DNA from 2 places in the Streptomyces sp. CA-111067 genome. Region 1 is predicted to be linked to the other one. Evidence: riboswitches for the same ligand, from Rfam matches in the RefSeq annotation. Region 1 holds a riboswitch; the other holds the start of a gene.
What was found. A riboswitch is a leader RNA that binds a small molecule or an ion and turns the genes downstream of it on or off. The one in region 1 is predicted to bind glycine.
Positions count from the first base shown of each region.

Region 1 (7,746 bases):
GCCCTGCGCGGTGCCCGGCAGGAGGACCTGGTCCGCATCCTCACCGAGGTGGACAACCGCACCCAGCGCCTCGACGACGAGAAGCGGGGCCTGGAGAGCCAGCGCTCGGAGCTGGAGACCAGCTCCGACCAGGCCGCCGAGGCGCTCAAGCAGACCCAGCAGAAGGCCAGGGAGCTGGGCGTGCTGGCCGGTACGGTCGCCGCGCAGGGCCCGGGCATCACGCTGACCGTCACCGACCCGCACGGCAGCGTCGAGGCCGACTCGCTGCTCGACACGATCCAGGAGCTGCGGGCGGCCGGCGCGGAGGCGATCCAGATCAACGGCGTACGGGTGGTGGCGGACACGTACTTCACCCAGGCGACCGATGGAGTGCTGATCGACGGGCACAAGGTGTCCCAGCCGTACGTGTTCAAGGTGATCGGCAACCCGCAGGATCTGGAGCCGGCGCTGAACATCCCGGGCGGCGTGGTGCAGACGCTGGAGAAGGAGCAGGCCACCGCGGATGTCGTCAGAGCGCAGAAGATCATCGTGGACGCCTTGCGGCCGTCGAAGCAGCCTGACTACGCTCGGTCGTCCTCCCAGTGACGCCGGGGGTCGGGGAGTTGTCGGGGTGCGTTGTAGGGGAAACTGTGTGTAGCGAGGGTTCGTCCTGCCCCACGGGCGGGTCTGCTTCTTTCAAGGGGAATCGCCCGTGAAGTTGTTTGGGAAGTTGTTCGGCAAGAGCGCGCGGCAGTCGGGTGATCCGGCGACGGCGCGGCATCGTGCACCGCGGAGCCTGTCCGAGGAGGGACAGCCCGGTGACCGCCCGCTGTTCAGGAACGACGGGCAGCAGTCGGGGCCGGAGTTCTCCGGCGCGCCCGGCGTGGCGCCTGTTGACCCTGCGTCGTCCGCGCGCATAGGTTCCCAGGAACCATCAGCCTCGACCCCGGGTGGAGGGTTCGGTTTGCCGGTATGCAGCAGGTGCGGGCACACCAATGCGGAGGCCAGTCGCTTCTGCTCCAACTGCGGCGCGCCGTTGCGGGCCGCGGGCGGTCCGTCGCAGAGTGCCTCGGAGACCACGTCCACGATCTCGATCTCCGGTATCGAGGCGTACGAGGCGGAGGCCACGGGGCAGACCCCGACGCCGTCGCTGTCGCCCGAGGCGCAGTCCGCGGTGGACGCGCTGCCGATGGGCTCGGCGCTGCTGATCGTGCGCCGCGGTCCGAACTCCGGCAGCAGGTTCCTGCTCGACGGCGACCTGACCACGGCGGGGCGCCACCCGCAAAGTGACATCTTCCTGGACGATGTCACCGTCTCCCGCCGTCATGTGGAGTTCCGCCGCGGCCAGGACGGCCGCTTCACGGTCTCCGACGTGGGCAGCCTGAACGGCACGTACGTCAACCGGGAGCGGATCGACGCCGTGCCGCTGTCCAACGGCGACGAGGTGCAGATCGGCAAGTACCGGCTGGTCTTCTACGCGAGTCAGCGGGGTATCTGACCCTCCCCCGGAAAGGTGTTCATGCCGAGAACGCAGGGCGGTGCCGGAGACGGCACCGCCACCGAGGACACCGCCCTGCTGAGCATCGGCGCGGTACTGGGGCAGCTGCGGGACGAGTTCCCCGAGGTGACCATCTCCAAGATCCGCTTCCTGGAGGCGGAGGGCTTGGTCGAACCGCAGCGCACCCCGTCGGGCTACCGGAAGTTCAACGCCCGGGACGTGGAGCGGCTGGCCTACGTGCTGCGCGTGCAGCGGGACCACTATCTGCCGCTGCGGGTGATCAGGGAGCACCTGGACGGTCTGGAGAACGGCGAACGGGTGTCGCTGCCGTCCGCCGCGGAGAGCCCGGAGGGCTCCCAGGGGGCCGCAGTCGAGCCGGAGACGCCCGCGGAGCTGCGGATCGGCCGGGACGAGCTGATGGCCGCCACGGGGGCCGACAGCGCCCAGCTGGAGCAGTGGGAGTCCTACGGCCTGGTCGCGGCCGGCCGGGACGGCGGCTTCGACGCCGAGACGGTCGCCATCGGCCGGCTGCTGGCCGACCTGGCGCGCTTCGGCCTCGAACCGCGCCATCTGCGGGCCGTGAAGGCCGCAGCCGACCGGGAGGCGGGCCTGGTGGAGACCGTGGTGGCGCCGCTGCGCCGGCACCGCAACCCGCAGACCCGGCTCCATGCCGAGGCCACCGCCAGAGAACTGGCCGAACTCTCCGTACGGCTGCACGCGGCCATGGTCCAGTCGGCACTTCGGCTGCGGCTGCGCTGAGCGGCATATTCCGCCGTCCGGTCGGTGCCGGGAGTCCGCGCTTCGGGATGCCCGACTACCCAAACCCGCCGGGCACGTCCTAGGGTTGCTGTGTGAACGAGCTCGACGTTGTGGGTGTCCGGGTCGAAATGCCCTCCAACCAACCGATCGTGCTCCTGCGTGAAGTGGGAGGCGACCGGTACCTGCCCATCTGGATCGGGCCGGGCGAGGCGACGGCCATCGCATTCGCGCAGCAGGGCATGACGCCTGCGCGACCGCTGACCCATGACCTCTTCAAGGACGTCCTGGAAGCGGTCGGGCAGTCCCTCACCGAGGTCCGCATCACCGATCTGCGGGAAGGCGTCTTCTACGCCGAGCTGGTCTTCGCCAGCGGTGTCGAGGTCAGTGCCCGCCCGTCCGACGCCATAGCGCTCGCCCTGCGCACCGGCACGCCGATCTACGGCAGTGACGGGGTGCTCGACGACGCGGGGATCGCCATCCCGGACGAGCAGGAGGACGAGGTGGAGAAGTTCCGCGAGTTCCTCGACCAGATCTCGCCCGAGGACTTCGGCACCAGCAACCAGTGAGCCGTTCCCGGCCATCGGCCGGGTCAAACCACTCTTGGGGTGAATATCACTCGGCGTGGCGAGTGTGGCGATCGTTGACGCACCCCTGGTGACTGCCTAACGTCGGAGCGGAAAGTCCCGATGGCACGTGCCGTGCGCGCCGCCCCGGGACGCGAAGGGACGGAGGGCGGCGTGAGAAGCACCGGCGACGGTCTGGCGACCGGCGACGCATTTCCGCCCCGGGGGGCTCTGACCTGTGCCTCCGGCGCCCCGGCCGGCGATGTGGTGCCCGAGCAGGTCGGCTACCGCGGTCCCACCGCGTGTGCCGCCACCGGCATCACCTACCGGCAGCTCGACTACTGGGCCCGCACCGGCCTGGTCGAACCCTCGGTCCGCTCCGCACAGGGCTCGGGCGGCCAGCGGCTGTACAGCTTCCGTGACGTGGTGGTGCTGAAGATAGTCAAGCGGCTGCTCGACACCGGGGTGTCGCTGCAGAACATCCGGACGGCGGTGCACCACCTGCGGTCGGTGGCCCCGTCCGAGCTGGCCCGGGTCACCCTGATGAGCGACGGCGCCACGGTGTACGAGTGCACCTCGCCGCACGAGGTGGTGGACCTGCTCCAGGGCGGCCAGGGGGTCTTCGGGATCGCCGTGGGGGTCGTCTGGCGGGACGTGGAGAGCTCGCTGTCCCAGCTGCACGGAGAGCGGGTGGACACCGGGGAGACCCTGGTCGGCCACAATCCCTCCGACGAACTGGCCGCCCGGCGCAATCGGGCGGTCTGACCGGCCCGGATCCGGGAATCGCCGGAATCGGTTACGGGGGACCTGCCGCAGGGCGTGAACCCGGCCCTACGGTCATGAACCGGCCGCCGTGCCGTACAGATGTACGGCTTATGTCGGTGCTGTGCGGCACTATCGGTAATCGTGAGAAGTGCGCCGACGATCCTGCACCTGGACATGGACGCGTTCTTCGCCGCGGTCGAGCAGGCCTCCAAGCCGAGCCTGCGGGGCAAGCCGGTGGTGGTCGGCGGCCTCGGGCCCCGCGGCGTCGTGGCGACCGCGTCCTATGAGGCACGCGTGCACGGCGTCCACTCCGCGATGGCCACCGCACACGCCCGCAGGCTGGTGCCCAACGCCGCCTACCTCATCCCGCGCTTCGGCCTCTACCGGCGGATCAGCGAGACGGTGATGGCGCTGCTGGCCGAGGTCTCCCCGCTGATAGAACCGCTCAGCCTGGACGAGGCGTTCCTCGACCTGGAGGCCGGTACCGCCGGTGCCACCGGTACCGTCGGCGCCGACCCGCGGACCGTCGCCGTCGAGCTGCGCGCCCGGATCCTGTCGGCCACCGGGCTGACCGCCTCCGTGGGCCTGGCCGGCTCCAAGCTGCTCGCCAAGATCGCCTCCGAGCAGGCCAAGCCGGACGGCCTGGTGGTGGTCGAGCCAGGCACCGAGCAGGCACTGCTCGACCCGATGCCGGTACGCACGCTGTGGGGCGTCGGCCCGGCCACCGCCGAGCACCTGCGCAGGGCCGGCATCTTCACCGTGGGCGAGATCGCCAGGACCGGCGAATCGGAGCTGGTACGGCTGCTGGGCAAGGCACACGGCGCCTCGCTCTACACGATGGCCGCCGGCCTCGACAACCGGCCGGTGGTCGCCGACCGGGACGTGAAGTCCATCTCGGTGGAGGACACCTACGACAGTGACCTCACCGACCGCGCCCATGTGCGGTACGAGATCGACCGGCTGGCCGACCGCTGCGTGCAGCGGTTGCAGGGCGCGGGCCGCTCGGGGCGCACGGTGGTGGTCAAGGTCCGCCGGTACGACTTCTCCACCCTGACCCGCTCCGAGACGCTGCGCGCGCCCACCGACGACCTCGGCGTCGTACGGGAGACCGCCCGCAGGCTCGCCGAGTCCGTCGACACCACCGGCGGCGTACGGCTGCTCGGGGTGGGCGTGGCGGGACTGGCGGACTTCACCCAGGAGGACCTGTTCGCGCAGGCGCAGAACGAGAAGCGGGCGGACGGCGAGCCCGCGCCGCCCGAACTGCCCTCGGCCCCGCCGCCGGTGACCGAGCGGGCCGGCCGCCGCTGGCTGCCCGGCCAGGACGTCGAGCACGCCGAGTACGGGGCCGGCTGGGTGCAGGGCAGCGGCGTCGGGCGGGTCACGGTCCGCTTCGAGGTGCCCTCCGACCTGCTGCCCGGCCGGGTGCGCACCTTCCCGGTGGACGACCCTGGGCTGTCGCACAGCGAACCGCTGCCACTGGTGCCCGAGGGGCCTCTGCCGGGGCGGAGCGTGCCGGTTCAGCTCTTGTCGGCGCCGTTGGCCGATCCGGAGGCCGACCCCGACGGGGAACCGGAAGGCGGCCCTGACGGTGATCCCGAGGGCGGCCCGGACGGCGGCTCGCCGCCGGCCAGCTCGCCGAAGTCCCGGTCGGGCGCGGGCGCCGGCGGCGCCACACCGTCGGACGGCACTTCCATCCCGTAGTGGTGGTAGAGCTGCAGCTCCTGCTCGGGCGACAGATGGCGGCCGACGCCGAAGTCCGGCGCGTCCCTGATCAGCGCCTTCTTGAACGGCACCCGCAGCTCGTCCTGGACCAGCCGGCTCGGCTCCAGCGGCACGAACGCGTCCCGGGTGAACAGGCCGGTGCGTACCGCGGCCCACTCCGGCGCGCCGGTGGCGTCGTCGAGATACACCTCGTCCACCGTACCGATCTTCGCGCCGTCCCGGTCGAAGGCGCGGCGGCCGATCAGGCTGCGCGGATCGATGTCCGTCTGCACGGTCCCTCCAACCAAACGACGACGGCTGTCGAGTACCAGCCAAAGGCACAACCGCCCCGGTGTCGACTCGAACCGGCCCGCTCAGCGCGCCGACCGGCCGGTCCGGCCCGTTCGTTCGACGCGCTGGTAGGCTTGATCCCGGCTGTATACCCCATGCGGGAGAGTCTCAGGGAGCGCGCGAGGACGCCGCCCCAGGAGACGCCGAAGGAGCAACTCCTCCCCGGAATCTCTCAGGCATCCGTACCGCATGGGCAGGTCACTCTGGAAAGCAGGACCCGCTCCGGAAACGCCTTCCGGTACGTGTCCTCACCGACGGTGAAAGCCGCCCCGGCCGGGGCGGTGAAGCTCTCAGGTTCCGATGACAGAGGGGGAGGCCGTACGGGTGCCCGCGCCGCGGCACCCCCGAAGGTCGTCACTGACCAGGAGGCCGCCGCCGATGAACGACCGCCGCAATTCCCGCCGGGCCCCGCTCGCCGCCCTCGAAGCGGGCGTCCCGTTCGACCGCCGCCACATCGGCCCCGACTCCGGGGCGCAGGCCAAGATGCTCGCCCAGATCGGCTACGGCTCGCTGGACGAGCTCACCGACGCCGCGGTGCCCGGCGCGATCAGGAGCGAGCAGGCGCTCGCCCTGCCCGCCGCGCGGACCGAGGCGGAGGCGCTGGCCGAACTGCGCGCGCTGGCCGACCGCAACCAGGTGCTGGCCCCGATGATCGGCCTCGGCTACTACGGCACCTTCACCCCGCCGGTGATCCTGCGCAACGTCATGGAGAACCCGGCCTGGTACACCGCCTACACGCCCTACCAGCCGGAGATCTCGCAAGGCCGGCTCGAGGCGCTGCTGAACTTCCAGACCGTGGTCGCCGACCTCACCGGGCTGCCCACCTCCGGCGCCTCGCTGCTCGACGAGAGCACCGCCGCCGCCGAGGCGATGGCGCTGTCCCGCCGGGTCGGGAAGGTCAAGGGCGGGGTCTTCCTGGTCGACGCCGACACCTTCCCGCAGACCACCGCGGTGATCAGGACCAGGGCAGAACCCACCGGCGTCGAGGTCGTCGTCGCCGACCTGAGCGACGGCATCCCGGCCGAGGCCGCCGAGCGCGGGATCTTCGGCGTCCTGCTGCAGTACCCGGGTGCCTCGGGCGCGGTGCGCGACCTGCGGCCGGTCGTCGAGCGGGCGCACGAGCTCGGCGCGGTCGTCACGGTGGCCGCCGACCTGCTGGCGCTGACCCTGCTGACCTCGCCGGGCGAGCTCGGCGCCGACATCGCGGTCGGCACCACCCAGCGGTTCGGCGTGCCGATGGGCTTCGGCGGCCCGCACGCCGGCTACATGGCGGTCCGTGAGTCCTACGCCCGCAACCTGCCCGGACGGCTGGTCGGGGTGTCGGTGGACGCCGACGGCGACAAGGCGTACCGGCTGGCGCTGCAGACCCGCGAGCAGCACATCCGCCGGGAGAAGGCCACCAGCAACATCTGCACCGCGCAGGTGCTGCTCGCCGTGATGGCCGGGATGTACGCCGTCTACCACGGCCCCGACGGCCTCGCGCAGATCGCCCGCCGCACCCACCGCTACGCCGCGGTGCTGGCCGCCGGGCTGCGGGCCGCCGGTGTGCGGATCGTGCACGAGGACTACTTCGACACGCTGACCGCCCGGGTGCCGGGCCGGGCCGCCGAGGTGGTGGCCGCCGCCCGCGAGGCCGGCGTCAACCTGCGGCTCACCGACACCGACCTGGTCGGCGTCTCCTGCGACGAGACCACCGACCGTGCCGCGGTCGCGGCGGTACTGGCCGCCTTCGGCGCGGACGGCGGCGCCGACCTCGACGCGCTGGACGCCGGCACCGAGGACGCGCTGCCCGCCGCCCTGCTGCGCACCGACGAGTACCTGACCCACCCGGTGTTCCACCAGCACCGCAGCGAGACGGCGATGCTGCGCTACCTGCGGCGGCTCGCCGACCGCGACTACGCGCTGGACCGCGGCATGATCCCGCTGGGCTCGTGCACCATGAAGCTCAACGCGACCACCGAGATGGAGCCGGTGACCTGGCCGGAGTTCGGCGCGCTGCACCCCTTCGTGCCGGTGGAGCAGGCCGAGGGCTATCTGACGCTGATCCGCGGCCTGGAGGACCAGCTCGCCGAGATCACCGGCTACGACAAGGTCAGCCTGCAGCCCAACGCCGGCTCGCAGGGCGAACTG
Region 1 covers NZ_CP192103.1:8,366,854-8,374,599, forward strand. The annotation lists gene ACQPW6_RS36920 (DUF881 domain-containing protein) at 1-585, shown strand, start outside; gene ACQPW6_RS36925 (FHA domain-containing protein) at 944-1,477, shown strand; gene ftsR (transcriptional regulator FtsR) at 1,499-2,236, shown strand; gene ACQPW6_RS36935 (bifunctional nuclease family protein) at 2,329-2,802, shown strand; gene ACQPW6_RS36940 (MerR family transcriptional regulator) at 2,974-3,564, shown strand; partial or broken gene ACQPW6_RS36945 (DNA polymerase IV) at 3,706-5,055, shown strand; gene ACQPW6_RS36950 (PRC-barrel domain-containing protein) at 5,082-5,558, opposite strand; glycine riboswitch at 5,705-5,814, shown strand; glycine riboswitch at 5,829-5,933, shown strand; gene gcvP (aminomethyl-transferring glycine dehydrogenase) at 5,995-7,746, shown strand, end outside.

Region 2 (7,746 bases), 1.5 Mb from region 1:
GGCGGTCATCGCCTGGACCGCCTCCGGGAGCATGGGGGTGGTGGCGGCGTGGTCGAAGTAGGCCATGGTGCCCCGATTCTAAGGTCGGTTCCTGAGGCACTTCGCCGAGGTGGTCCGACCGCCACGTCAGCGTGGGCGGCCCAGCCCGGCCCCGGCCCGGTGGTGGCAGGCCCGCGCCCGCCCGTTCGACGGCGCTGCTGCCCGTACCGCGGCCGTCTCATGCCCGTCCGGCGCGCGGTGGCGTCCCGTGCTCGCTTCTCGGCCCTTACGGGCGTGTCACGCGTCCGGCCGTGGACGGGACGGGACCCGGGGTGCCCGCGCCAGCTGCCGGGACTGGGCCACCAGACGGTCCTTGGTGTCCCACACCTGCGCGTCCTCCTCCATCAGGCCGCCCGCGAGGTTGCGGGTGGTGACGGCGACCCGCAGCGGGCCGGGCGCCGGGTGGCAGCGCTGGTGGACGGTCAGCTCCAGGGTCGGCGTCCAGCCGCTGAGGCCCAGGTCGAACGCGGTCGGCGGCAGCGCGTCCACCGCGAGGAGCACCGACAGCGGGTCGTGGTCACGGCCGTCAGCGAGGCCGAGCCAGCCGCGCATGTCCCCGACGCCGGACGGGGCGCCGACCGCCCAGCCGGCGGTGGCCGGGTCGAGCCGCAGGTCGAGCCGGTCGAGCAGCGCGGTGGAGCCGATGATCGGGCCGCCGGCCGGCGGGTCGTTGCCGGGCACGCAGGCGTCGTAGCCGGGCATCTCCGGCGGGGTGGCGCTGGTGCGGACGTCGTCGGGCAGCGCGGTGAGGTCGCCGTAGCCGGCCAGTACGCGCAGCCGCTCGACCTCGTTGCCGTCGGCGTCGAACTGGTAGAGGGAGGCCTGCCCGGTGGACAGCGAGCGGCCGGTCCGTACGGTCTGCACGCGGATGACGGCGGGGCCCGGCAGCGAGGCGGTCAGGTAGTGCCCGGTGATCGTGATCGGGTCGTCCTGGGCGAGCTCCGCGCGGAGCGCGCGGCCGACGGCGGCGAGCAGGAACCCGCCGTTCACGGCGGAGACGATGACCCAGCCGGGCGAGAGGTCCAGGTCATACGTGCCCGGCTCGCCCGGGCGGGCCTTTACCGCGGTGTCGCGGTCGAATTCGCTGTCGCCGGGGGTCGCGCGGGTCGCTGCAAGTGCCATGAGTGAGATGTTACCCGTCAGTAGAAGCAACGTGTCCAACGTGTTCCGCCGAAGTCAACACCGCCCGCCTCCCCCCTCTTCCCGGCCCGCGGCCCGAGGCCCGCCACCGGCCGGTGGCCCGGCAACAACAGCACCAGCCCCCTCGCCCCGGCGGCCCGGCGCGCCACCGCCGTGGCTCGTCGCGCAGTTCCCCGCGCCCCTGGCGAGGACGCGCCCGCAGGGGCGCGGGGAACTGCGCCACCAGCCACCACCGGCCGGGGGCCCGACGGCGACCGCAACCACCCCACCGGACCGGAGCCCGCGGGCGCCCCCGGCATCACCAGGGGCGCGGGGAACTGCGCGACCAGCCACCACCGGCCGGGGGCCCGGCGGCGACCGCAACCACCCCACCGGGCCGGAGCCCGCGGGCGCCCCCGGCATCACCAGGGGCGCGGGGAACTGCGCCACCAGCCCCCACCGGCCGGGGGTCCGGGGGCGGCGGGAACCAGGCCGCCGGGGCGGTGGACAGTCGCGTCACCCGGGGCGCACGGGGAAAGGGCGCTACCGCGCCGGAGGCGGGCGGGTACGGTCGGGGGGTGAATGAGCGGCTGCGCGCGGTGTGCGACCTGATGATGCCTGTGGTGCGGGAGATGGCCGGGCGGCACGAGTACGACGGGCGGGTGCAGGACCTCTCGCCGGACGGCGTGCGCGCCGCGCTCGGCGCGCTCGACCGCGCCCGGCGGGACACCGGCCGGCTGACCCACAAGCACGACGAGGCCCACCTGCGCGTCTTCGAGAAGTCGCTCCGCGTCCAGTTCGGCGACCTCGAACTGCACCGCCGCGACCCCTACCAGCACCTGTCCAACCTCGAACTCGCCTGCTACGACCGCGAGTACGCCTCCCGCCGGGAGCGCGCCGCGGCCCGCCGGGAGCATCTCGCCCAGTGGCCCGACGCGGTCGCCGGCGCGCTCGCCTCCCTCGACCAGGTCGCCGCCCCCGTCGCGAGCGCCCTGCTCGGCGCCGCCCACGGCCTCGCCTTCGACCTCGACGCGGACCGCGGCCCGGTGGAGGCCGCCGCGCTGGCCGCGCACGCCCGCCTCATCCAGCACCTGGAGAGCGCCGCCCGCACCGGCGACCCCGACCCGCGGCTCGGCGGCCCCGCGCTGGCCGCCCTGATGGGCAGCGCCGAGGGCCTGAAGGTCGACCTCACCGCCCTGGCCGCCACCGCGGAGGCCGAACGCGCCCGCCTCACCGCACTCCTCACCGACTCCTGCCACGCCCTCGACCCCAGCCGCACGGTGGACGAGCTGATCCCGGAACTCCTCGCCGACCACCCGTCCGCCGACGAGGTGATCCCGGCGGCGGAGCGGCTGACCGCCGAGGTCATCGCCTTCGCCGACGAGCACGGCCTCGCCCCGTACCTGGACGGCGAGTGCCTGGTCGGCCCGGCCCCGCCGTCCCGCCGCTGGGCGATGGCCATGATGACGTGGGCGGCGCCCGGCGAGGACAGCGCGCCGTCCTGGTACCACGTCACCCCGCCGGAGCCGGAGTGGCCGGCCGAGGAGCGCGAGGAGTGGCTGACGGTCTTCAGCCGCACCAGCCTGCCCGCGATCACCGTGCACGAGGTGGCGCCCGGCCACTTCGCGCACGGCAGGGCGCTGCAACGGGTCAAGGGCCCGGTCCGCCGGATGCTGCACAGCCTGGCCTTCTGCGAGGGCTGGGCGCACCACGTGGAGGAGGTCTGCCTCGAAGAGGGCTTCCGCGCCGCCGACCCGCGGTTCGCGATCGGCGTCGCCCTGGAGGCGCTGGTCCGGGTCACCCGGCTGACCTGCGCGATCGGCCTGCACACCGGGGCGATGGACCTGGAGGAGGCCACCTCGCTGTTCGTCCGCGACGCCCACCTGAGCAGGACCGCCGCCGCCTCCGAGGCCCGCCGCGGCACGTTCGACGCCGGCTACGGCCGTTACACCTGGGGCAAGCTGGAGATCATGCGGCTGCGGGAGAAGGCGCGCCGCCGCTGGGGCGCGGACTTCTCCACCCGCCGCTTCCACACCGCGCTCCTCGAACTGGGCGCCCCGCCGCTCGGCCTGCTGGACGCGGCGCTGGACGGGCCGGGGAAGCAGCACAAGAAGTAGACCGGCACGCGCGGCGGCCGGTACGGGGCCGGGCCCGTACGCCCGTCAGCGGGCTCGTACCCCCGTCAGTACGAGCGCGACGCCTGTCCCCACGCCGCGCCGCCCCCGTACGCGTCACGGTCGAAGAACGGCTGCCCGTTCGCCCGCAGCCACAGCGCCACCGGGTCGTACCCGTCCGCCATCGCCACCGTCGAGACGGCCAGCCCCTCCGGCACCCCGCCGACGGCCTGCTGCATCATCAGCCGCACCGCTTCTACGGCCTGCGCCGTGGCCTCGTAGACCTCCACGCCGATCGCGAGATACGGCTCGCCGAGCGCCGGCTGCACCCAGGCGCGCCGCAGCGCCCGTACCGCCGTGGTGCGGTGCGCGGCCTGCGCGAGGAGCGCGTAGAACTGCGGGATCTGGAGTGACGGTTCGCCGATCTGCAACGGGCCGGCGGGCAGCAGGTCGAGGCCGCCGGCGATCCTGCGCAGGTCGGCCCACGGGACGCCGACCCCGCCGCCGGGCGCGTGCGGGTTGAGCCACAGGCCGCAGCGGTCGGGGAACAGCGTCAGCGCGATGTCCCGCCCGGAGACCACCTCGTGCTCCCTGCTCCAGCCGCTCGCGGCCATCTCGCGCGGCGAGGTGAAGCAGGGCGCGTAGCCTTGGCCGCCGATCTCCATGCTGCCGTACTGGGCGTCGGCCGAACCGGCGGCGCCCTGCCAGAGCAGCATCCACACCTGGCCCTCGGCGAGGGAGGCGAGCAGGTTCTCGTATGCGTCGAACCGGCCGGGTGCCACCTGGAGCAGCATCTGCTCCACCTGGCCGGCCGGGGCCGCACCGCCTTGCGCGCCCGCGATCACTGGGACCGTCCCTTCCCCTCGTTCGGTCTCCGGCGCACGCCGTGCGCCGCTCGCCATCAAACCAGGTCGAGCCGCCCGGGCGGAACGCCGACCGGTCCTCTCGGCGTCGCGGTTCCGGCCAGTCCGGCGGCGGTCAGCCGCGCGCGTAGAACGGCTGGACCACGTCCAGCATCCAGTCGCCGACCGGATCCTGCGCCACGTCGAGCAGGATCAGGTGCACCGCCCAGGTCAGCGGCACGGTGCCCAGCGCCCGGCCGATCGCGTCCATCGCGGCGGCCCTGTCCTCTTCCTGCCAGCGGTCCAGCTCCACCCCGACGAACAGCGCGGGCGGGTCGTCCTCCACGACGGCGAGCGCCCGGCGGGCGCTGAGGACGACCGGGGTGACGGCGAACTCGGCGGCGGCGCCGGCCAGGAAGTCCACCGGTTCCTCGTCGGGCGCGGGCTCCCACAGCCGCACCCGGCCGCCGGGCGGCGGCGGCAGCCCGCGCTCGCGGTGCGCGCCGCGGTCGGGGCGGCACAGCTCGGCGACGGCGGCGGGCGGCAGCGGCACTCCGACGGCGCCGCCGGGGTTGACCGCCATCCCGACGGTGGGCGGCAGGCCGCGGGCGAACTCGTGCACCGGCGCGATCGTGCAGGGCATGCCGTCGGCCGCCTGCCGGAACTGCTGCTCGGAGCTGAACACCGGCACGTAGCGGGCGCCGTCGAGCTCGACGGTGGGCAGATCGAGGTTGCGGGCGTCCGGCGCGCCGCCGTTCGGCAGCGGCACCCACACCCGGGAGCGGCCGAGCACTTCCAGCAGCCGGGGCCCGGCCGAGGGGTTGCCGAGGCTCGCCGTCAGCACCTCCTCCAGCTCGTTGGCCGGCCATATGAACGGTGCCGGATTCTCCATTTCCACCCTTGTCCGTCCTTGTGCCCCTGTGCGGCTGTCCTGCCGGGAAACCCTAGCGGCTGCGGGCCGGGCCGGGCACGTATCGGCCACGCGCGTGCGATGATGGCCGGACAACTTGCATAACGGCCGTTGGAGGCCGCGCGGGAGAGTTCCGGCCCTGACGGGGCCGGGCGCCGAAGGAGCAAGTCCTCCCTTGAATCTCTCAGGCACAGATACCGCGCGGGCGAGGCAGATCTGAAAAGCGGGCGGACCCGGCCAGGGCCCGCCCCACCCAAGGTGCAAACCGGCGACCCTCGGGGGTCACGGTGAACCTCTCAGGTTCCGATGACAGATGGGGAGGCCGGGGTCACCCCGACCCGGCCCGATGTCCCGCTGCCGTCCATCCCTGGGAGATTTTCCGATGAGTGACCGTCCGCCGCTACCGCACGCCGAGCAGTCCGCCGCGCCTGTTTCCCGCCGTACCGCACTCGACGCGCTGCACCGGGGCCTGGGCGCCACCATGACCGACTTCGCCGGCTGGGACATGCCGCTGCGCTACGCGAGCGAGCGCGAGGAGCACCAGGCGGTACGCACCCGGGCCGGCCTCTTCGACCTCTCGCACATGGGTGAGATCGCCGTGACGGGGCCGCAGGCCGGGCAGGCGCTGGACTACGCGCTCGTCGGCCATCTGTCGGCGCTGGCCGTCGGCCGGGCCCGTTACACGATGATCTGCGCGGCCGACGGCGGCATCCTGGACGACCTGATCGTCTACCGGCTGGCCGAGCAGGAGTTCATGGTCGTCGCCAACGCCTCCAACGCGCAGAGGGTGCTGGACGAGATCACCGCGCGGGCGGCCGGCTTCACCGGCGCGGCCGTGCGTGACGACCGGGACGCGTACGCCCTGCTCGCCGTGCAGGGCCCGGCCTCCCCCGGCATCGTCACGTCCCTCACCGACGCCGACCTCGACGGCCTGAAGTACTACGCCGGGCTGCCGGCCACCGTCGCGGGCGTGGACGCGCTGCTGGCCCGTACCGGATACACCGGCGAGGACGGCTTCGAGCTGTTCGTCGCGCCGGCCGACGCCGAGCGGCTGTGGCAGGCGCTCACCGAGGCGGGCCGGGAGGCCGGCCTGGTGCCGTGCGGGCTGTCCTGCCGTGACACCCTGCGCCTTGAGGCGGGCATGCCGCTGTACGGGCACGAGCTGACGGCCGCCGTCACGCCGTTCGACGCGGGCCTGGGCCGAGTGGTGAAGTTCGACAAGCCCGGTGACTTCGTGGGCCGGGACGCGCTGGCCGCGGCGGCCGAGAAGGCCGCGGCGCAGCCGCCGCGCAAGCTGGTCGGCCTGGTCGCCGAGGGCCGCCGGGTGCCGCGGGCGGGCTACCCGGTGACGGGCGAGGGCGGCGCGGTGATCGGCGAGGTGACCTCGGGCGCGCCCTCCCCCACGCTGGGCGCGCCGATCGCGATGGCGTACGTGGACGCGGAGTACGCGGAGCCGGACGCGGCCGGGGTCGCGGTGGACATCAGGGGCGCGCGGGAGCCGCACCGGGTGGTGGCGCTGCCGTTCTACCGGCGACAGCGCTGAGCGCTCCCCGGCGGGGCGGCCCGGGTGGCCGCGCACGCTGGGCTTTTGCTTCTCTAGGCTTCAGCTCGTCCGCGGTCCCGCGTGCGAGCGCACCCACACATCCGGGAGGATTCCGTCATGAGCATCAATCCGCAGGACCTGCGCTACAGCAAGGAGCACGAGTGGCTGTCGGCCGCAGAGGCCGGGGTCGCCACCGTGGGGATCACCTCGCACGCCGCCGACGCGCTCGGTGACGTGGTCTTCGTCCAGCTTCCCGAGGTGGGCGCGACGGTGGCCGCCGGCGAGACCTGCGGCGAGCTGGAGTCGACGAAGTCGGTCAGCGACCTGTACTCGCCGGTGTCGGGCGAGGTGACCGAGGCCAACCAGGACGTGGTGGACGACCCGTCGCTGGTCAACACCGCGCCGTTCGCGGGCGGCTGGCTGTTCAAGGTGAAGGTGTCCGACGACGCGGCCGAGCTGCTGTCCGCCGACGAGTACGACGCCTTCATCGCCGGCTGACGTCCCCTCTCCTCTCTCCCCTCTCCACTGCCCTCTGCCCTCTGCCCGGCCGCGCGCCCTCCCTCACCAGGAAGACCCCATGTCGTTGCTGAACCAGTCCCTGCACGAGTTCGATCCGGACGTCGCCGCCGCGGTGGACGCCGAACTGCACCGCCAGCAGTCCACCCTCGAGATGATCGCCTCGGAGAACTTCGCCCCGGTGGCGGTCCTGGAGGCCCAGGGCTCGGTGCTCACCAACAAGTACGCCGAGGGCTACCCGGGCCGCCGCTACTACGGCGGCTGCGAGTTCGTGGACGTGGTCGAGCAGCTCGCCATCGACCGGGTCAAGGCGCTGTTCGGCGCCGAGGCCGCCAACGTCCAGCCGCACTCCGGCGCGCAGGCGAACGCGGCGGCGATGTTCGCGCTGCTCAAGCCGGGCGACACGATCCTGGGCCTGGACCTGGCGCACGGCGGGCATCTGACCCACGGTATGAAGATCAACTTCTCCGGCAAGCTGTACAACGTCGCCGCGTACCACGTGGACGAGAAGTCCGGCCTGGTGGACATGGCCGAGGTGGAGCGGCTGGCCGCAGAGCACCGGCCGCAGCTGATCGTCGCGGGCTGGTCGGCGTACTCGCGGCAGCTGGACTTCGCGGAGTTCCGGCGGATCGCCGACGAGGCCGGCGCGTACCTGATGGTGGA
Region 2 covers NZ_CP192103.1:6,832,569-6,840,314, reverse strand. The annotation lists gene ACQPW6_RS30290 (cysteine desulfurase family protein) at 1-66, opposite strand, end outside; gene ACQPW6_RS30285 (thioesterase family protein) at 277-1,161, opposite strand; gene ACQPW6_RS30280 (DUF885 family protein) at 1,737-3,275, shown strand; gene ACQPW6_RS30275 (enhanced serine sensitivity protein SseB C-terminal domain-containing protein) at 3,341-4,117, opposite strand; gene ACQPW6_RS30270 (enhanced serine sensitivity protein SseB) at 4,251-5,006, opposite strand; glycine riboswitch at 5,138-5,234, shown strand; glycine riboswitch at 5,235-5,347, shown strand; gene gcvT (glycine cleavage system aminomethyltransferase GcvT) at 5,407-6,567, shown strand; gene gcvH (glycine cleavage system protein GcvH) at 6,685-7,065, shown strand; gene glyA (serine hydroxymethyltransferase) at 7,145-7,746, shown strand, end outside.
Region 2: it holds a riboswitch for glycine, as region 1 does, so the genes downstream of both, gcvT (glycine cleavage system aminomethyltransferase GcvT) here and gcvP (aminomethyl-transferring glycine dehydrogenase) in region 1, are expected to answer to the same signal.